Linked DNA regions of Desulfatitalea tepidiphila. The protein of the gene in region 1 interacts with the protein of each later gene in a pairwise test. Links are inferred from orthologs where the notes say so. Each region holds a gene or a part of one and is shown on either strand. Other genes may lie near its edges.

Region 1 (10,361 bases):
TCGAAGAGATGGCCGCCGCCTACAAGGCCGACGGCGTCATCCATTACGGCTTGCAGTTCTGCCAGCCCTACCTGATGGAAGCCATACCCGTGGAGAAGGCCCTCGAGAAAAAAAATATCCCCTGCCTGCGCATCGAGACCGACTACAGCATGGAAGATGCCGGGCAGCTCAAGACGCGCGTGGAAGCGTTCATCGAACAAATCAAAGGATAGCAAAAGGATGAACGACCGTTTTGCCGGCATCGACATCGGCTCCCGAACGATTGAACTCGTGGTGGTGGATTCAACCGGAGAAATCACCCATCGCCTGAAGACCGATACCGGCTTTGACCCCATGAGCGACACCAAACGCCTGCTCAATGGCATCGAATGCGACCGCATCATGGCTACCGGTTACGGTCGTAATCTTCTGGAAATAGCATTCGAAGCTCCAACGGTGACCGAGATCAAGGCGCACGCCCGGGGAGCCCGCACACTTTTCCCCGAAGCTCGCAGCGTGCTCGATATCGGCGGCCAGGACAGCAAGGCCATCGCCTTGTTCGACAACGGAAAAGTGAAAAAATTTGAAATGAACGACCGCTGCGCCGCCGGCACCGGTAAATTCCTTGAGATCATGGCGCGCACATTGGGTTTTGAGATCGATGCTTTCGGTGACGAAGCGCTTCTGGCGGAAAAAGAAATCACCATTTCGAGCATGTGCACGGTCTTCGCCGAATCGGAGGTCACTTCGCTGATTGCCAAAGGTCAAGATCGCCGCCAAATCGCCCTGGGCCTTCACGCCAGTGTCATGCGCCGGGTGGCGGCCATGATCCAACGGGTATCCCCCTCAGGGGATATTGTATTTACCGGTGGGGTCGCCAAAAACCCGTGCCTGCGTGCCCTGCTGGCGCAGAAACTGGGCCGAACCGTCCTTTACCACGAGCACTCACAATTTGCCGGGGCCCTGGGTGCGGCCTTGCTGGCTCTGGAGTCGCAGTAAACGGTGGAAGACCGATGGCGCCCTCGGGCAATCCGGGACAGACAGGAACGCATGCAGCGGCACCTTCAAAGGGAGCCAAAAACTCTTTTTCGAGCAATAGAAGAAATCAAGCATCTGAATCGTAAGAGGCCGTCTTTACATATGTCAGGATGAAACGGAGTGGGACATCAAAAAAGGAGGTTGAATTGATGCAGGGGAGAAACATTTTTGCGACGCGATGGGGAATCATCGGCGTCGGCGCTGTGATCGGCATTCTGGCCCCGTTGCTTCAGAAACTGGGCAACCCGGGCAACATGGGCATCTGCGTGGCCTGTTTCGAACGCGATATCGCCGGTGCCTTAGGCCTGCACCGTGCAGCGGTGGTGCAGTACATGCGCCCGGAAATCATCGGCTTCGTGATCGGTTCGCTGATCGCCGCCTATCTTTTCAGAGAGTATCGGCCCCGGGTCGGATCGGCACCCATCGTTCGGTTCGTGCTGGGCGTCTTTGCCATGATCGGCGCCCTGGTCTTCCTCGGTTGTCCGTGGCGGGCCGTGCTGCGCCTGGCCGGCGGAGACGGCAATGCGATTCTGGGTTTGTTGGGTTTGACCTTCGGCATCTGGATCGGCACCCTCTTTCTCAAAAAGGGCTACAACCTGGGCCGCACCCAGGCGACCCACGCCGCCGTGGGCTGGATGCTGCCGCTGATCATGATCGGATTCCTGGCTCTGGTGCTGGTCTTTCCCCAAATCAAGGACCAGCCCAGCAGCGGTGTGTTGTTCTATAGTGTCAAAGGGCCGGGCGCCATGCATGCGCCGCTGCTGCTGGCGCTGGTGGTCGGATTGGCCGTCGGTTTTCTTGCCCAGCGGAGCCGCTTCTGCACCATGGGCGCCATTCGAGACACCGTGCTGTTTGGGCAGACCCATCTGCTCTCCGGCTTCGTCGCCCTCGTGGTGGTGGCCTTCGTGACCAATCTGATCCTGGGGCAGTTCAACGCCGGTTTTACCGGGCAACCGGTGGCCCACACCATGCACATCTGGAATTTCGCCGGTATGGCCCTGGCCGGTCTGGCATTTGCGTTGGCCGGGGGATGTCCCGGGCGCCAGCTGTTTCTGGCCGGCGAAGGAGACGGTGATGCGGCCGTATTCGTGATGGGCATGATCGTGGGCGCCGGAATCGCGCACAACTTCGGATTGGCCAGCTCCCCCCAAGGGGTCGGGCCCCATGGCATCGCCGCCGTGGTCATTGGCCTGTTGTCTTGTCTGTTCATAGGGTTTACCATGCGCAAGAAAAGCGTATAAGGAGGTTTGCATGCCTACAACCGTCGATGCGCGAGGGCTATCCTGCCCTCAACCGGTCATCATGACTCTGAACGAAATCAAAAACGGCAAGGACAAAGAGATCGTGGTCCTGGTGGATACCGATACATCCCGGGAAAACGTGACACGGGCCGCCGAAAGCCAAGGTTGCCGGGTGGGTGAGGTCACGCCGGAGGGCGAAGGGTACCGGATCGCCATCACCAAGGGATAAATATCCATGATCGGCTGGTTGAAACGAAAATTGCCGGGGCCTGGGACCCCGGCGGAACCCCAAAGGGAATCATCGTCCGATCGCGGCATCCTGGTGTTCGAAAACACCAGCGAGGTGATCCAGGCGGAGAAGATACTAAAACAGGCCGGCTGGCCGGTGCGGGTCATGGGGCCGCCCCCGGAGATCCGCACCGGCTGCGACCTGGTCATCGAGTTCCCGCTCATCGAAGGGCTCAACATCGTCCGGGAACTGCACCTGGCCGAGCTGGCGCCGTTGAGTGTGGTACCGGTCAGCGCTCCCCTGCTCACCCCCGTCGACCTGTTTCACACCAAGGACTTCGGAGAGTATCTCATGGTACGGGCGGCCAACATGAAAATCACCATTTTCAAGCAGACCCGCACCATCGTCAACATCTCGGGCGGTGGCTGTCCGGACGTGCCCTATCTGGCCGAAAAGATGGTGGGGAAAACGTTGAGCGATTCACCCCGGCCGCGCGATCTGGGCCACACCCTGTGCGGCTATGCCCTGCAGCTGGCTTATGAGGAGCTGCAACGAAAATGATCGGTATCATCGGCACTGTACCAGACCCGGATTTCCCCTTGACCTGCGGAGTGGTGAAATGGGACGGAGACAGCCTGATCATCGACGGCCGGCGTGTAACCGTCAACCGCGGCACGCCCGCCCTGCTCGGCGCCGCCTTGAAAGCCGGCGAAAGCATCGGCGCACCGCCCATTCACGGCATTCTGGTCGGCGATATCGGAAAGGGGGCAGGCAGCCGGCGCCTGTATCAGTTTCTTGAAAACGAGCTGGACCGATGGCCGTTCACGGTGTTGACCTTCCACTATCTGCAACCCGATGTGGACTGGCACAACCGGGTGCTGTTCGCCATCGAACTCATGCGGCAACGCCCGCTGTTGATCGCCGACGCCGGTTTCATGTATGCCGCCAAGATGAGCGGCCAGGCGCCGGCTTACGATTTCTTCACCCCGGATGCGGGCGAACTGGCCTTCCTGGCCGACGAGACCGCCCCCCATCCGTTTTATACCCGCGGCTTCATCCTGCACCAGAACGACAACCTGCCTGAACTGATCCAGCGCGCCTATCAACACGGGAATGCCGCCCGTCATCTTCTCGTCAAGGGCGCCACCGACTATATCGTGGAACAAGGTCGCATCGCGGCCACCGTGAATCACCCCAGTTTCGAGGCCATGGAGGCCATCGGCGGTACCGGCGACACCCTGACCGGACTGCTGACCGTTTTGTGCGCCGCCGGTTACGCCCCCACCCGGGCCGCCCTTCTGGCTGCCCAGGCCAACCGTCTGGCCGGTTCCCTGGCCGATCCCACCCCCGCCACCCAGATCGCCGAACTGATCGTCCACATTCCCGAAGCCCTCGCCCGCCGATTGCATTTTACCGGCAATTGACCGCTCGGCGTGTGGCATCGGCCACCTGTTCCACCCACGCCGGATTTAATGCTTGGCGTTCAGTTTCAATCGCTGGGTCGCGCCGGTCCATGAGTTCGTGACATATGCCATCCCCGGATCCCGGACTTGCATCCATCGCACGGAAATGGGCTTTATTTCCATTGTAACGTAGGCTAAAAGGATCGGGTGCCTTATCTTCGAAGGGGTTGCGGATCAGGCCAGAATGAATTCACGATAGAAACGACCTCCATGATTGCAGTAGAAAACCTGACCAAAACATTCGGCGGCCAAGTGCTTTTCGACCAGGCCGGCTTCAAGATCAACAAGCGTGAACGCGTGGGCCTGGTGGGACGCAACGGCCACGGCAAAACCACCCTTTTCCGCATTCTCATCGGCGAGGAGGAGTATGACGGCGGCACCGTGACGGCTCCGAAGGGATATCGCATCGGCCATGTCCAGCAGCAGTTGGCATTTACCCAGGCCACGGTCCTGGAAGAGGGGATGCTGGGGCTGCCGGAAGACCGGAGCGACCACCACTGGTTGGTGGAGAAGATCCTGGCGGGCCTGGGGTTTTCCGATACCGATATGCAGCGGCATCCCAAGGAGTTTTCGGGCGGATTTCAGGTCCGGCTCAATCTGGCCAAGGTCCTGGTGTCCGAACCCGACCTGCTGCTGCTGGACGAGCCGACCAACTACCTGGATATCACCTCCATCCGATGGATCGAACGCTTCCTGACCAACTGGCCCCATGAACTGATGCTCATCACCCATGACCGCAGCTTCATGGACCGCATCGTCACGCACACCGTGGGCATCCATCGCCAGAAATTGCGCAAGATCGCCGGCAGCACAGAAAAATATTATGCCCAGATCGCCCAGGACGAGGAGATCTATGAAAAGACGCGCCAGAACGACGAACGGCGCGCCAAGGAGATCGAACAGTTCATCACCCGCTTCCGCGCCAAGGCGCGCCTGGCCGGCCTGGTCCAGTCGCGAATCAAGGCCCTGGAGAAGCTCGAAAAGAAGCAGAAATTGACCCAGATGCGGGACCTGGACTTTTCCTTCCGCTGCCTGCCCTTTCGCGGCAAGCAGGTCCTGGGGGTGCGGGGATTGACCTTTGGCTATGCCAACCGCCCCAGGCTGTTCAGCGATCTGGATTTCGTGCTGCACGCCGGTGACCGCCTCTGCGTGGTGGGGCCCAACGGCCAGGGCAAGACGACCCTGCTGCAACTGCTAGCCGGCAACCTGAAACCCGTGAAAGGTGAGATCGTGTTCCACCCCGGCGTGGTCACGGGCTTTTACGAGCAGACCAATATCCAGACCCTCAACGACCGCCACACGGTCGAAGAGGAGATCCTGCTCTGCCATGGGGATCTCAACCGGCAGCAGGCGCGTAACATATGCGGCGCCATGTTGTTCGAGGGCGACGCGGCCCTGAAAAAAATCGAGGTGCTTTCCGGCGGTGAAAAGGCCCGGGTCATGCTGGGCAAGCTGCTGGCCACGCCGTTGAACCTCCTGCTGCTGGACGAACCGAGCAACCACCTGGATATGGAGTCGTGCGACGCCCTGATGGCCGCCATCGACAACTTCGACGGCGCCGTGATCATGGTGACCCATAACGAGATGTTTCTGCACGCCCTTGCCCAGCGCCTGATCGTCTTTCATGAAAACCAGGTCACCCTGTTCGAAGGCAGCTATCAGGACTTTCTGGAAAAGGGCGGCTGGGGAGACGACCCCAACCCGGCCGGTAAAACGGTGGAATCAGAGATTGCCCGTGCGCCGGACCAGCCCAGGATGACCAAAAAAGAGATGCGGCGCATGCGTTCGACCATCATGAGCGCGGACGCCAAGACGCGCAAGGGGTTGGAAAGCGACATTCAAACCACCGAGGCCGCCATAGAAACCGAAGAAAAGCGCCTGGCGAAGCTCAACGAAGAGATGGTCACGGCCGCCCAGGCGCAGAATGGCGACCGTATCGCCCAACTCTCCCGGGACATCCACAAATGCACGGCTGCGATCGAAACCCAATTCGCTTCGCTCGACACCCTTTACAAGCAAAAAGAGACGCTGGACGCACAATTATCCGAAAAGCTGGCCGGACTGGAAGAGTAGCGTAAAAACAGCAGACGATGCTTATTGGTACTTGTCTTTGAGTGCGGCGAGACGGGAAAGATAGCGCTGACGGTACATCAGGCCCTTCTGGTTGTTGATGTCGTAAAAAACATAGTCGAGATGCGGCCGGATATCGAGCCCGTAAGCGTTGAGGCTGGCATCGTTGGCCATGTCCAGAATACGCAAGGCATAGTAGTTGACCAACATGCGCAATTTGCTGTCTCGACGCAGCAGATAGCTGCGCCCGCCCAACGTGTTGAGAAAAAAAGAGGCGTATTGGTAAAGGGTATTGAGCCGCTCGGGCTCCCGGGTCTTGGGATGGATGCGGTCGCAGACGGTCATCCAGGTAAACAAAACGGCCATGGCCGGTTCCACCACCGCCGATTCGCTGGTGAGAATCTCCTTGATCAGGTTGATGCGATCGCGGCCCAGCACCCGGTAAAAGTGGGTCACATTCCGCATCAGAGCGTACAGGTTGTCCATCTCGCCCACGTTGGTCGGTGGGTTGGCGGCCAACCGTTTGAAGACATCGTCGAAGAGCGCTTCGGCCCGCATATTGATACCAGGCCAAATCAGATAGGCCTTGCTGTCCAGATATTGAAAAAAGGCCACTGTCTGGGCCGTGACCTTCTGGCAGTTCACGGCGTCGTCCACGCCCGCCGTCATGGGTTTGTCCGGACCGAACACGGGCGTCAAATCGGATTTGCCGGCCAACCCTTGCGACTGAAGATCGGCCTCCTCGGCCAGTTTGCGGATATCTGCCTCGAGCTTGGCGATCTTTTTCAGGCAGGCGTCCTTTTCTTGTTCCACGGCCGCCTCGATGGCGCGGGTGTGCCACTGGTTCACCAGGTAATATCCGAGCAGGCCGAGGCCCAGGGCGGCAAAGAGGATGATGAGAATTTTGACGGTTTTGTCCATAGGCTACGAAAACGCGTTTGGAAATTGGCATTGTTTCGGATAAGGAGTGTTTACCATACGCCAGCAGGCTTTGGTTTGCAAGGAGAACCTCGCCCTTTCGGCTTTGCGATGGGGAGAGGTTAGAATAAAGGAGGTCGCCCATGTCCTACTTACGACCGGTGCGTTATGCCATCCACATCACGCCGGATTTAAGCCAATTTCGGTTCGACGGGCAGGTCGCCGTCACGTTTGAAACGGATGCGCCCGTCGATCATGTGATCTTGAATGCGCTGGAGCTGGCCATTTGGACGTGTCAAATGGACAAAGGCGAGCGCCGGGTCGACCTTCCATTTGCGCTGGACCCTGCCAGTGAGACTCTGACCGTTCGCCTGCCCGAACCCCAAACCGGCCGCTTCGAGCTCCACATCCAATACCAGGGCATCATCAACGACCGCATGGCCGGGTTTTACCGCAGCCAGGCCACCTATGACGGCCGCACCCACCTTCTGGCCGTGACCCAGTTCCAGGAAAGCTCGGCGCGGCAGGCGTTTCCCTGCATGGATCACCCACGCCAGAAGGCGGTTTTCGAGCTCACCATGACCGTACCGGACCACCTGACGGTATTGGCCAACACCCTGCCCATGAAGGAAGAACAGCTGGATAACGGGCGCAAGCGGGTCACGTTTCAGCCCACGCCGGTGATGTCCACCTATCTCGTCTTTTTCGGTCTGGGGGATTTCGAACTGCAGCGGGACAGGAAAGACGCACGGGTGCGCCTGGCGCACCTGCCGGGCATGGCCCACACCACCGGCCTCGGCCTGGACTTCGGCCGCAAGGCGCTGCAATATTGCGAACGCTACTACGGCATCGACTATCCGCTGCCCAAGATGGACTTGATCGCCGTGCCCGATTTTGCCTTTGGGGCCATGGAAAACTGGGGGGCCATCACCTTTCGGGAAAATCTGCTGCTCAACTTCCCCGAACACACCTCCAAGGCCGGCATCGAACGCATCTGCGAGGTGATCGCTCATGAAATCGCCCACCAATGGTTCGGGAATCTGGTGACGCCCGCCGACTGGAAATATCTGTGGCTCAACGAAAGCTTTGCCACCTATTTCGGCTATGGCGTGGTGGCCCACTACCATCCCGACTGGGGCATTTGGGAGCAGTTCCTGACCACCGAAACCGCCACCGCCCTGACCCGCGACGGCTTGAAGGAAACCTTTGCCATCGAAATTCCCGGCGGCGAGCACGTGGTCATCAACTCCAGCACCGCGCCGATCATTTACAACAAAGGCGCCAGTATATTGCGCATGATCGAAGGGTACATCGGAACCGAGACCTACCAGCAGGGCGTCCGCTCCTATCTCGGCGACCATCAGTACGATTGCGCCGAAAGTTACCATCTGTGGCAGGCGTTTGAAAAGGTATCGGCCCAACCCATCACGGCCATGATGCAGAATTGGATCGGCCAGCCTGGCCATCCCCTGGTCACGGTTTCCCGCAGCGGCAACGAACTGGTTTTGCGACAGCAACGTTTCACCTATCTGGACATGCCCGGTGATCAGGTGTGGCATATTCCCCTCACTATCACGGTATGGACCGGCGACCGCCCAGCCGAAACGCTCTCCCTGTTGATGGATACGGAACGGGCCACGCTGCCCCTGCCGCCCGATTGCCGGGCGTATAAACTCAACAGCCGTCAGTCGGGATTCTACCGTGTGCACTACGAGGACAAGGAGAATTGGGCGGCTCTGGGCGAACTCGTGGCCGGTCAGGTCATGGATGTCGAGGATCGCTGGGGGCTGCAGAACGATCTGTATGCCCTGGTCCGGCAGGCCCGGGTCGAGTTGGGCGCCTGGCTCGATGCATTGGGCCGCTACGGAAACGAGACCGCCTTTTTGCCGTTGACCAGCATGGCGGGCAACCTTTTTCAGGCCCTGCTGATCGCATCCGAGGCCCGGCGGCCGGCGGTCGCAGCCGCAGGCAAGGCCTTGGCCGACCGGGCCCTGAGCCATTGCGGCCTGCGGCCGGCCGAAGACGAACCTCACACCACGGCCATTCTCCGCGACCAACTGCTATGGCAGGCGGCGGTCTGGGGGTTGGATAGCGCCATCGATTTCGCATGCGAACAGTTCGACGCCCTGACGGCCGGCCATCCCACCCATCCGGATATCGCCAAGGCGGTGATGCAGATCGGCGCCTGGACCCGGGGCGAACAGGCCTTGGGCTGGCTGATCCGCCGCTTCGAACAATCGCCCAGCGAACATGAACGCATGAACATCCTGGCCGCGTTCGGCGGCTTTCAGGATTGGCAAGCGGCCCGCAAGGCCCTGGCGCATACCCTTGCCAGCGTGCCGCCGCGCAACCGTTTCATGCCCATCGTGGCAATGGCCGCCAACCCGACCCTTCAAACCCAGTTGTGGCCCTGGTACCTGGAAAACCTCAATGCCCTCGAAGATTTTCATCCCCTGCTCTACGAACGGGTCATCACGGCCATCATCCCGTTCGGCGGGCTGGGCCGGGAAACAGAGGTGCGACACTTCAGCGAAGCCTACATCGCCGAACACCCCTGCCTGGCGGATGCTTTCCGGCTGGCCCTGGAGAACCTGGAGATCAACACGCGGATGCGGAACAGTTGTTAGCAGTGTCCCTCCACAAATAGCCAGGTGGCCCGATATGGGCGTTGACCTCTATCGGCACCCTTCGATAGGACCCGCGTGAATGACGCGCCCGGCGTCCAATTGAAGACAATGGGTAATGCAGGCCGGCATCTCGTCCGGCCGATGGCTGATATAAAGCAGGTTGGTATGCCCGGAAGCGGCGATGGCCTTTACCATGTCGAGGACCCGGCGGCGGTTGCTCATATCCAGGCCGTTGCACGGTTCGTCCAGGATCAACAGGCGGGGCGTCTTGACCATGGCCCGGGCGATGAGAATCAACCGCTGCTGACCGAATGAGAGCTGCGCCATGGGTCGGTCGGCCAGCTCTTCCAGATGCAGGACATGCACCCAGTGGCTGCCGGCCTCGCGCTGTGCGTCGCTGCAATAACGGTACAGACCGACCGAGTCGAAAAAACCCGAACAGATGACATCGAAAGCGGTGATCCTGCGCTGATAGCGGGCCTGCAACTCGTCCGCCACATAGCCGATGTGTTCCTTGATCTCCCAGATCGACTCTCCCGAGCCCTTGGGGCGCCCGAACAGGTGAATGTCGTTGGCATAGGCCTGCAGCTGGTCGCCGGTGATCAATTGGAGCAGGGTGCTCTTGCCGGCGCCGTTGGGTCCCAGGACCGCCCAGTTTTCTCCGGCACGCACGGTCCAGTCGACCCGATCCAGGACGACGTGGCCACCGAAGCGGACGGTCGCCTCGCGCATCCGGATCAACGGCTCGCCGGCATCGACCCGATTTAAGGATCGAGTTGCTGATCGGTCTTTGGAT
Region 2 (10,751 bases), on another replicon or contig:
TTGGTGATGTGCACCACGCCCGCTTTCAATGCGCTGTAGAGATAGCCGCCCTGGTTGCTGCGGATGGCGGCGATGCTCGAGTTGTTGATGATGCAGCCCGACTGCTGCGGCTTCATCGCCGCCGCAGCGTATTTGATGCCGAGGGCCACGCTGCCGAGCAACAACTTGGCGCTGTATATAAAATCGTCCATGGTCACGGTGTCCAGCGCGCCGCGATCCTTGCCGCCAGCGTTGTTGAACATGCAGTCGATGCGCCCGAACCGATCCACGGCCATTTCCACCAGGGCCTTGATGTCGGCCTCCTCGGTGACATCGGCACGCTGATAGACGACATTGGCGCCCAGCTTGGCGGCCAGTTTGGCGCCCTTTTCTTCCGACCGGCCGGCGATGACCACCTTGGCCCCTTCGCCGGCAAACACTTCCGCCGTGGCTGCACCGATACCGCTGGTGCCCCCGGTAATGACCGCAACCTTGCCTTCCAGACGTCCGCTCATGAGAATACCTCCGTAAGTGAATAAGTTTTATGTATTGACGCAACCTCGTGTCTTTAATGCTTTCAGGCCTTCATTCGGGCGGGGATAAACCCCACCCCTACGAGGCCGGAGATGCAAATGGTTCGTTGTATTGAATCCTTCCTTATGTTTTCTTCCCCCGCACCCGCCCGTAGTGCACCAGCGCATACATGGCCCGGGCGCACTGCTCGGGCGAGCTGTAGACCGGGATGCCGCCTTCGCCGAGCATCTCCTCCATGATGTCGTTTTCCAGGTTGGCGAAACGCAGGCAGATGACCGGTTTGCCGTATTTGCCGGGCAATGCGGCATACCGCGCGCCGCCGTCGATGGCCGCCTTGATGTGCGGCGGGTGATCCGCAGCGCTGCGGTCGACCACCAGATGGCTGTCGAAAAGTTGGGGGCTGACCGGTACGTTGCTGATCACCCCGTCGATGTAGTCGAGCCGAAGAAACTGCTCGATGATCTCCGCCTCCTGCATGGCCGTGCGCGTGGCCCCGGCGAAATCGACCGGGTTCCGGGCCGGCGGGGCATGGGACGGCAGTAGGGCGTTGATCCGCGCGGCCGTGTCAGAATCGAGCCGGGGCAATTCCAATCCTAGTGCGGCGCAGGCGTCGGTGCCCACCACGCCCTGCCCCCCGCTGCCCAGGATCGCCACCCGGTTGCCGTTGGGCAACGGCAGGCCGGCCAGGGCCTGGGCCATCTCGAAGAGGTGGAACGACTCGCGCACCTGCAGCAGCCCGATCTGCCGGCAGATGTTGTCGAAAACGATGGACGAGCCGGCCACCGATGCGGTGTGGGACAGGGCCGCCCGTTCGGCGGCCTCGGACCGGCCGGCCTTGTAAATGACTATCGGCTTTTTCCGGATCGCCCGCCGGGCCACCTGGAAAAACCGTTCACCGTCCTTGAACCCCTCGACATAGAGGGCGATAACATGGGTCTCGGGGTCGTCGGCCAGGTATTCCACGTAATCGGCCACGCCGAGGTCGGCCTGGTTGCCGATGCTGACAAATTTGCTCAGGCCGTAGCCCTGGGATGCGGCCACCTGGGCGATGGAGACCCCGAAGGTGCCGCTCTGGGAGACGAACGAGATCGAACCGGATTTGGGGGCTTGCTGAAAACAGAGGCTCAGACGGCCCGATGCGCTGAAGATACCCATGCAATTGGGGCCGACGATCCGGATGCCCTCGGCGCGGGCCACAGCCATCATCTCGTTTTCCAGCCGCCGCCCCGTCTCGCCCGTTTCGGCAAAGCCGGCGGTGATCACCACCGCCCCCTTGATCCCCCTGGCGGCGCATCCTTTGAGCAGGTCCGGAACCGTGGCCGTGGGCGTGGTGATCACGGCCAGGTCGATATGGCCCGGTACGTCCCCCACGCTCGGGTAGGCGGCGAGCCCGAGAATCTCCTTCTTACGGGGGTTGATCGGGTAGATGGGGCCCTGGTAACCGGTTTTCAGGGGCCGGTCGACCATGCGATGGCCCCATTTGCCGAAGGTGTCCGATGCGCCGATCACTGCGATGGATTTTGGGTTGAAGATGGCCTCGAGCGCATCCAGGGACGAGGGGTGCAAACGCGTATCCTCCTGTCTGGTTCAGTCAAACGATCCAGCGCGCGGTCAAGAGGCGTAGATCGAACATTTGCGAACGGCCATGGCGGCCTCCTGCAACGCCTCTGAAAATGTGGGGTGGCCATGGATGGTACGGGCTATATCCTCGGAGCTGGCTCCGAATTCCAGGGCCAGGACACACTCGGCGATCATGTCCGCGGCCCGGGGTCCGATGATATGTACGCCCAGGATGCGATCGGTCTTGGCGTGGGCGATGAGCTTGACGAAGCCGTCGGTCTCGCCCATGCAGCGCGCCCGGCCGGCGCCGGTGAACGGATAGCTGCCCACGCAGTGGGGGATGTCGCGCTCCTTGACCTGTTGCAGGGTCAATCCCACGCTGGCCACCTCGGGCCAGGTGTAGATCACCGACGGGATGGCGTCGTAGTTGACCTCACCGAAGCGGCCGGCCATGTTTTCCACCGCGGCGATGCCTTCGGCCGAGGCCTTGTGGGCCAGCATGGGGCCGGGAACCAGATCGCCGATGGCATAGACGCCCGGCACGCTGGTCTGATACCCCTCGTCCACCAGGATGTGGCCGCTGCGTTCGTCGGTCTTGATACCCAGCTCCGAGAGACCCAGGTCCTGGGTCAGCGGCCGGCGGCCCACCGCCACCAGAAGCCGGTCGAAGTCGAGGGTCTCGCGCTGGTCGTTTTTCTCCACGGTGACCTCCACCTTGCGACCGCTCGTCTTGGCCTCGACCACGCGGGTCTCCAGGCGCATTTCCAGTCCCTGCTTGCGCAGAATGCGGTCCAGGGTGCGGGCCACCTGGCCGTCGAGGCCGGTGCCGATCTTGGGCAGCATCTCGATGACGGTGACCTTGGCGCCCAGCCGCAGCCAGACCGATCCCAGTTCCAGCCCGATATAACCGCCGCCCACGATGCCCAGGTGACGGGGCACTTCGTCCAGGGTCAGTGCTTGGGTTGAATCGACGATGCGTTCCCCGTCGAACGCCAGTCCTGGCAGCTCGACGGGCGTGCTGCCGGTGGCGAGCAGGATGTTGCGGGCGGTCGCCTCCCGGGCCTTGCCCTTGTCGCCCTGTATGCTCACGCGTCCCGGCGCCGTCAACCGCGCGCGACCCTGGATGATTTCCACCTTGTTGCCCTCGAGCAGCTTGCGCACGCTGTCGGTCAGGTCGGCCACCACCTGGTCTTTGCGGGCCATCATGGCCTTCAGATCGAGGCTTACCTTTCCGGTCTTGATGCCGTGGACCGCCAACCCCTCTTTGGCCAGATGATAGTATTCGCTCGAATCGAGCAGGGCCTTGCTGGGAATGCAGCCTTCATTGAGGCAGACGCCGCCCAGTCGCGACCGCTTCTCGATGCAGGCCGTTTTGAGGCCCAGTTGGGCGGCGCGCACGGCCGCCACGTATCCGCCGGGGCCGGCGCCGATAATGATCAGGTCATAATCGCGGGTCTCTGCCATGGCTACACCTCCAGCAGGAGCCGTTCGGGATTTTCCACCAGCTCCTTGACGCGTTTGAGAAACGTGACCGCCCCGCGCCCGTCCACGATGCGGTGGTCGTAGCTCAGGGCGAGGTACATCATGGGCCGGATGACGATCTGCTCGTCGACCACCACCGGCCGCTTTTCGATGCGGTGCATGCCCAGGATGCCACTCTGGGGCATGTTGAGGATGGGGGTGCTGAGCAGCGAGCCGTAAACGCCGCCGTTGCTGATGGTAAACGTCCCGCCCTCCAGGTCGGCCAGTTCCAGACGATTCTCCTTGATCTTGGTCACATAGTTGACGATAGCCTTCTCGATCCCGGCGAAGCTCAAACGCTCGGCATGGCGGATCACCGGCACCACCAGGCCGCGCGGCGAACCCACGGCCACGCCGATGTGCTGGTAGTTGTGGTAGACGATGTCGCTGCCGTCCACGAAGCCGTTGACTTCGGGAATCTCCCGCAGGGCCGCCACGCAGGCCTTGACGAAAAAGGACATGAAGCCCAGTGAGATGTCGTGCTTCTCTTTGAAGGCATCCTTGTACTGCGTTCGCAGGACCATGGCGCGGCTCATGTCCACGTCGTTGAAGGTAGTGAGCATGGCCGTGTTCTGCTTGGCTTCGAGCAGCCGTTCTGCGATGCGCTTGCGGATGGGCGACATGGCCTTGCGCACCTCGGCCGGTTCGCCTTCCCGGCCCAGCTCATCCGGCGGCACACACTCTTCGGGTACGCCGGCGGGCGCCTGTTCCATGGCCAGAAGCACATCGCCCTTGGTGATGCGGCCGCCCGGGCCGGTGCCCTTGATCCTGGAGAGGTCGATGCCCTTCTCGGCGGCCAGTCGCCTCACGGCCGGGGCATACTCACCGGGTGCGGTCGCGGGTGCGGGGGCTTTCTTTTCGGGACTTGGCGCCTTCTTTTCGGCCGGCGCAGGCTTTTCCTCGGCTTTTTCCGGCTTGGCCGCCTCGCCCGCTTTATCCCGGCTCTCCTTCTCTTCGGGCGCCGCATCCGGCTTCTTTTCGGCCGCCGGTTTGGCGCCTCCGGTTTCTATGGTGGCCACCACGGTGCCCACGGCCACGGTCTCACCGGCCTGTACCTGTATCTTGAGGGTGCCGGACGCCTCGGCAGTGACTTCCAGGGTCACCTTGTCGGTTTCGATAACGAACAAGGGCTCGTCCTTTTCGACCACATCGCCGTCCTGTTTGAACCATTCGGTCAGAACGGCCTCCTGTACCGATTCTCCCACGCTGGGGATTTTCACCTCGATGGCCATTGGCTCTCCTTATCGGTCATGTCTCGATGTCGTTGATGCTTGAACGTACCCCTTATCCCGCACTCTTCGCGCCGGCGTCGTATGGCCCCACCGCCTCGTCGGAAAGGGCCGCCTGCTGCTTCTTGTAGAGATTGGGGAAACCGGTGGCCGGGCTGGAAGAGGCCTTGCGCCCCACATAGGTGAGGGCATGGCCGACCATTGCCTCGAGGCGGGACCGCACGAACTGCCAGCCGCCCATGTTCTCCGGTGCCTCCTGCACCCAGGTCCAGGACTCGGCCGACGGATAATTGGCCAGCACCGCTTTGAGCTGTGCTTCGGGAAACGGATAGTACTGCTCGAGGCGGATGATGGCGACTTTGCTCGTCTCCAATTCCTCCCTCCGCTGCAACAGCTGGTAGAAGATCTTGCCGCTGCAGAAGATCACCTTGCTCGCCTTCTCGGGGCGCACCGGATCGTCCAGCACGGCCTGGTAGCGCCCGCCGCTCAAGTCGGCAAGGGTGGAGACGGCCTGGGGATGGCGCAGCAGGCTCTTGGGGGTCATCAGCACCAGGGGCTTGCGGTAGGCGGCATGGACCTGGCGGCGCAGCAGGTGGAAATACTGGGCCGGGGTGGTCAGGTCGCACACCTGCAAGTTGTCGTCGGCGCAAAGTTGCAGGAAGCGCTCCAGCCTGGCGCTGGAATGCTCGGGGCCGAGCCCTTCCCAACCGTGGGGCAGGAGAAGGACGAGGCCGGACAGGCGGCGCCACTTCGTTTCACCGCTGGCGATGAACAGGTCGATGATCCCCTGGGCATTGTTGGAAAAATCGCCGAACTGGGCTTCCCACAGCACCAGCTTGTCCGGCGAAGCCAGCGAATAGCCGTAGTCGAACCCCATGACACCGACCTCGGAGAGCGGACTGTCGTGCACATCGAATCGGGCCGCCCGCTCTGAAAGGTGGTGAAGCGGCACATACGGCTCGCCGCTCTTGCGGTCGAAAAGCACACTGTGGCGCTGACTGAAGGTGCCGCGGCCGCTGTCCTGACCGCTCAGGCGGATGGCCGTCCGCTCTTCGAGCAGACTGGCAAAGGCCAGGGCTTCGGCATTGCCCCAATCGATGCCGCTTCCCTTTTCCACGGTTTCCCGGCGGCGGCGCAACAGCAGCTTGATCTTGGAATGGGGCGAAAAATCCTTGGGCAGGGTGTTGATCCGGCGGGCAAGATCGATCAGCGTCTCTTCCGATACGCCGGTGTCGACCGCTTCATGGGTGTATTGCCCCGTGTAGCCGTCCCACTCGCTGTAGAAACGTCCCTCGGGAAATGGACAGGCGCTGTTGCGCACTTCGTCGTAGGCGGCCTCCATGCGTTTGAGGACGTCTTCTTCCATCCGATCCACCACGCCGGCGGACAGCACCTCGGCTTCGATCAGCTGATCGGCATACAGCCGGTGCAGGGAGGGGCGCTCGCGGATGCGGTCATACATCAGGGGTTGGGTGAAGTAGGGCTCGTCGCCCTCGTTGTGGCCGAATCGGCGGTAGCAGACCACGTCGACCACCACATCCTTGCCGAAGGCATATCGATAGTCAACGGCCAGCCGGATCACCTGCACCAGGGCTTCCGGATTTTCACCGTGCACGTGGAAGATGGGGACCATGAGCATCTTGGCCAGATCGGTGGTGTAGCGGGTGGAACGGGCATTTTCCGGCAGGGTGGTATAGCCGATCTGGTTGTTGATCACCACGTGCACGGTGCCGCCGGTACGGTAGCCTCTGAGCTGACTCATGTTGAGCGTCTCGGCCACCACTCCCTGGCCGGCAAAGGCCGCATCACCGTGGATCAGCAGGGGCAGCACCTGCCGTTGCCCATTTTCGCCCCGCCGCTCCTGGCGGGCCCTGGCAATACCCAGCACCACGGGGTCCACCGCTTCCAGGTGGCTGGGGTTGTTGACCAGCAGCGCCTGGATGCGGCCGTCGGCCCCCAGGTCGATGTCGCCTAAGTAGCCGTTGTGGTACTTGACGTCGCCGGCCCCCACCAACTGGCTGCTGTCATAGCAATTTTCGAACTCGGCCAGGATCTCCTCCACCGGACGGCCCAGGATGTTGGCCTGTACATTGAGGCGGCCCCGGTGGGCCATGCCCAGCACCAGCTCCTCGGCACCCTGACCGACCGCCCGACGCAGCATCGCGTCGAGCATGGGGATGATGCCGTCCCCGCCTTCCAGGGAAAACCGGGTCACGGCCAGGTACCGCTTGTTTAGAAACGCTTCGAACATGGCCGCATCGGTCAGTTTTTCGAGCAGATGGCGCTGCGCGTCGCGCGAGAGGTCGATCCGGTTGCGATTGGGTTCCATGCGCTCCTGGAGCCAGCGCCGTTCGTCCGGGTCCTGCAGGTGCATGTACTCCACACCGATCGAACGGCAATAGGTCTGTTTGAGGATCTGGATGATCTCCTTGAGCGGGGCCTGCTCGACAAAGGCAAACTGCGGTGTGGCATAGACCTGCTCGAGATGACCGGCGGCGAGCCCGAAAGCACCGAGGGAGAGCAGGGGATGTTCGGTGGGGCAGGCGCTCAACGGGTCCATGCAGGCGAGCAGATGGCCCAATTGACGGTAGCGCAGGATCAATTCCCCCACCTGCCCCTCGGCTGGGCCGGTGGGGGGTGGCTGCGGCGTGCCAGTTCCGGCTTCGCTGCGCTGCCTGCCCATGTCGAAGCCGTAAAAAAAGACGCGCCACTCGCGGCCCACCGAATCGGGGTCACGGCGATATCGCTGGTATTGATCGTCGATATAGTCGAGGTTGAGTGTTTCGGGTATGGACATGGTGTCATTCTTCTGATGGGTTGATGGCATGGACATGGGCGGCAAGGTTGGCAACCCCTTACCGTCCGGACGTCGTCATGGCCCTGTTTCAAGGCTGCTGGGATCAAAAGCGAAGAAGAACCAGTGGCAACGTGCAAATGATAAGTAAAAGGACCAGAAGTGTCAATTGGAAAGGCGAACGGCCGCCTCAGCTGATGTTCGTAAAATCTCGTAGTTGGTGCGATATCGTCGAACCGAAAAACATGCCGGGCCCCACCGGTTCCGGATCCGGATCACCCGGCCGTCAGAATGGCCTTGTCGTATGCGCCGGCCCTCGGTTATAGTGATCATCGACACACCGGTTGCTGTGTCATGAAACTCAATGCGCGACAGTGCTGGCAGGAGCGAACCGCCCATGCGTATTCCCCCCAGGTCCGAGTGTATGCACATGTTGGCCGACATGGAGATGCCGCCGCACATCAAGGCCCACTCCATGCTGGTGTGCCGCGTGGCGCTGCTGCTCACCGACGGCCTCCTGTCGGCAGGGGTCGCGCTCAATCGGCCCCTGGTGAAAGCCTCGGCCCTGCTCCACGACATCACCAAGCCGCGCAGTTTCACCACCGGCGAAAACCACTCCAGAACCGGTGGTGAATACCTGGCTGGCCTGGGTTATCCGGAAGTGGGCGACATCATTCGGCAACACGTCATCCTGGATGCCTATTTCAAGGAGGAAGCCCCCTGCGAAGCGGAAATCGTCAATTACGCCGATAAACGGGTGCTTCACGACCAGGTGGTCTCGCTCAAGGAGCGCATGGTTTACATTCTCCACCGCTATGCCAAAACCGAGGAACACCGCCGATGGCTGCAGGAGGTGTGGGACCAGACGCTTCGATTGGAAACACGCCTGTTCAGCTACCTGGCCTACGAACCAGACCAGGTTTGCGAGCGGATCGACGGAAACCCGCCCAACGAATAGGACGAGCAGGCCCAACACCTACTCGCATCCGAACTGATCTGCATCCGGACATGCGCCTCTCAGGCACATACCTGCCACACCATCGATGAACGCCCGGCAGAGCGCGGCATCCACCTCGTGGGCATAGAGACGGCCGTCCTTGTCGATTCCCCTGATCACGCCATCTTTCAGGAAAGCCGATAGAAGCATGCGGCCCGCGCTGTCGCGGTCAATGTCGGGAGTAATTTCAGCCGGCGGCGCTGCCGGTGCCGGCAGGCCGTGTCCCATGTCCAGCCGATGTTTCATGTAATTGAGAATACGCCCCAAACGGAGCAGGGTGACGGTCTGGCGACGGTCGGTGGCGTGTTCCAGGGGCAGGGTCGATGCCCGCCACAAGCCCGGGCGGTCCGGCAATTTCCCGCGTTGGCGGCACCATTGGTAATCGGCGCTGCCCGGCGCCGGATAGAAGACCGACACGCCGGCCAGGACCGGCCGCCGGGCCAGGAAAAGAAGGTCGGCCAGAGATGCGAACGGATCCTGGTCCGGACCGCCCACGATCAGGTAAGCCACGCTGTGCAAGCGCTCCCGCCCCGCCGCCGACAGCACCCGGTCCAGGTCCGCACTCAAATCGGGCCGTCCGAAGCGCCGGAGCTGTCCTTTATCGGTGGTGATCAGGGCGAAATTCAGCGCCTTGAACCCGACGCGCCTCATTTCCAGGAGCATTTCGCGGTCCAGGGTGGGCACGAACATGCCGTTCATGGCGCGCAGTTCGGGCAAGCGGCCCTTGAAATAATCCCCGATGGCGCCCAACAGGGCCATGAACCATGAACGGTCCGCGGTCAGGTGTTCGTCTTCGAAATCGATGAAACCCAGGGGGGCGATCCGGTCGGCGGCCTTGATCTCGGCCATGACCGCATCGACCGAGCGGGCCCGAAATCCATGATAGGTGGAGGCATTGACCGCACAATAGGTACAGCGCATCGGACAGCCGCGGCCGGCCGACAGGGCCAGGCTGCCTTTGCCGGAGCGACGGTAAAAGCGCCAGTCCAACAGATCGAAGGCCGGCAGAGGCAAGCCGTTCAAATCATCGACCACCGCCGGCGGAGAGGCGATCAGGGCGCCTTTCGGGCCCCGCCGCACCAGGCCGGCAACGGTCTCCAGATCCCCGCCGTCGCGCAAGGCCCGGGCCAAGGGGGGTAGTGTCGCCTCGCCGTCGCCGCGCAACACGAAATCGACCGCCGGATGGCGCATGACCGCCTCCGGCAGCACCGAGGGGTGGTGCCCGCCCATGACGATGGTGGCGTCCGGGCAAAATTTACGGACCGCCGCGGCCGTTTCCAGGGCCGTGTGGCTGTAAGCGCTGAAGAGCGATGAGATGCCGATGAGGCGGGCGCCGGAATGCCGGGCTATGTGTCCGATGTGCTCGAAGCTGTATCCGAAATGGCGGAAATGGTGAAACAGGGCGAACGGGGAACGGTCCTCCCGCCCGTAAAAGGGTTTCAAGAAGGCCATCTCGCCGGGCCATTCTATGATGCGGGCCTTATCGGTGGCCAGGGAATCGAAAATGGCGACGCTGAATCCCTCCTTGCGCAGGGCACCCGCAATACATGCCAAACCGTATGGCATGGTGCGCTTGGCGGTCAGATAAAAGTCGCGGATCGGCGGCTGGATGAGCAGGATGTCAGGCATGGTTCATAGGTATACCGAAGTCAAAGCGTCAAAGCTGAAACCAGCTCGAACTGAAAGCTATTCATTAAACCCGGCGTGGGTGGAACGGGTGGCCGATGCCACACGCCAAGCGGTCAAGTGCCGGTAAAATGCACGGCGGGCGGCCCAGAAACTCGCTGCGCTCAAACAGTCTGGGCCGCTTGTCCGCCGTTTGCATTAAACCGGCACTACATCGCATGGCTCACATGGCCCTGGCCACCTGCTCCACCCACGCCTGCCAAACTCGTTGCGATGAAAATGTCTTCATTGAATCAACGCAGAATCCGATTTGGGGTGTACCCCCAACTGCTGAAACGGCTGAGCGCGCCGGAGTCAAGGCGCCGGAGGTGAAGCTGTAGTGCCCTACCGCGATCCTCCGGCAACGCCGAATCTGGAGTGCTCATCCGTCTCAGCTCATTTTGGAGATGGTTGAGAACGTCTGTATCTCCGCCGGCAGGTCCGCCGGCTGGATGGACTCTTCGACACCCAG

Evidence for each region.
Region 2: the proteins of DFT_RS00785 (region 1) and DFT_RS18325 interact in binary tests that used the Escherichia coli proteins (3 or more experiments, as listed by UniProt). The link is inferred for Desulfatitalea tepidiphila from one-to-one orthologs.

What each region holds. Positions count from the first base shown.
Region 1 is NZ_BCAG01000001.1:177,521-187,881, reverse strand. Bases 3,689-6,591 are described here. They hold DFT_RS00785 (ABC-F family ATP-binding cassette domain-containing protein), read left to right. Parts: upstream 3,689-4,160; coding sequence 4,161-6,023; downstream 6,024-6,591. Other genes in these bases: DFT_RS00780 (hypothetical protein), read right to left, coding at 6,045-6,591; DFT_RS00790 (NAD(P)H-hydrate dehydratase), read left to right, coding at 3,689-3,911. In the rest of the region: DFT_RS00815 (double-cubane-cluster-containing anaerobic reductase), read left to right, coding at 1-212; DFT_RS00810 (acyl-CoA dehydratase activase), read left to right, coding at 220-978; YedE family putative selenium transporter, read left to right, coding at 1,167-2,258; DFT_RS00800 (sulfurtransferase TusA family protein), read left to right, coding at 2,269-2,487; DFT_RS00795 (putative Se/S carrier protein), read left to right, coding at 2,494-3,048; more of DFT_RS00790, read left to right, coding at 3,045-3,688; more of DFT_RS00780, read right to left, coding at 6,592-6,941; DFT_RS00775 (M1 family metallopeptidase), read left to right, coding at 7,082-9,565; DFT_RS00770 (ATP-binding cassette domain-containing protein), read right to left, coding at 9,614-10,361. UniProt on the Escherichia coli protein: Genetic data indicate it may be involved in ribosome assembly or function.
Region 2 is NZ_BCAG01000005.1:105,765-116,515, forward strand. What follows is about bases 4,679-7,971. They hold DFT_RS18325 (2-oxoglutarate dehydrogenase E1 component), read right to left. Parts: upstream 7,657-7,971; coding sequence 4,879-7,656; downstream 4,679-4,878. Other genes in these bases: odhB (2-oxoglutarate dehydrogenase complex dihydrolipoyllysine-residue succinyltransferase), read right to left, coding at 4,679-4,826. Also shown: DFT_RS18305 (SDR family NAD(P)-dependent oxidoreductase), read right to left, coding at 1-494; DFT_RS18310 (acetate--CoA ligase family protein), read right to left, coding at 637-2,079; lpdA (dihydrolipoyl dehydrogenase), read right to left, coding at 2,125-3,537; more of odhB, read right to left, coding at 3,540-4,678; DFT_RS18330 (HD domain-containing protein), read left to right, coding at 8,015-8,575; DFT_RS18335 (B12-binding domain-containing radical SAM protein), read right to left, coding at 8,594-10,243; DFT_RS18340 (sigma-54-dependent transcriptional regulator), read right to left, coding at 10,671-10,751. UniProt on the Escherichia coli protein: E1 component of the 2-oxoglutarate dehydrogenase (OGDH) complex which catalyzes the decarboxylation of 2-oxoglutarate, the first step in the conversion of 2-oxoglutarate to succinyl-CoA and CO(2).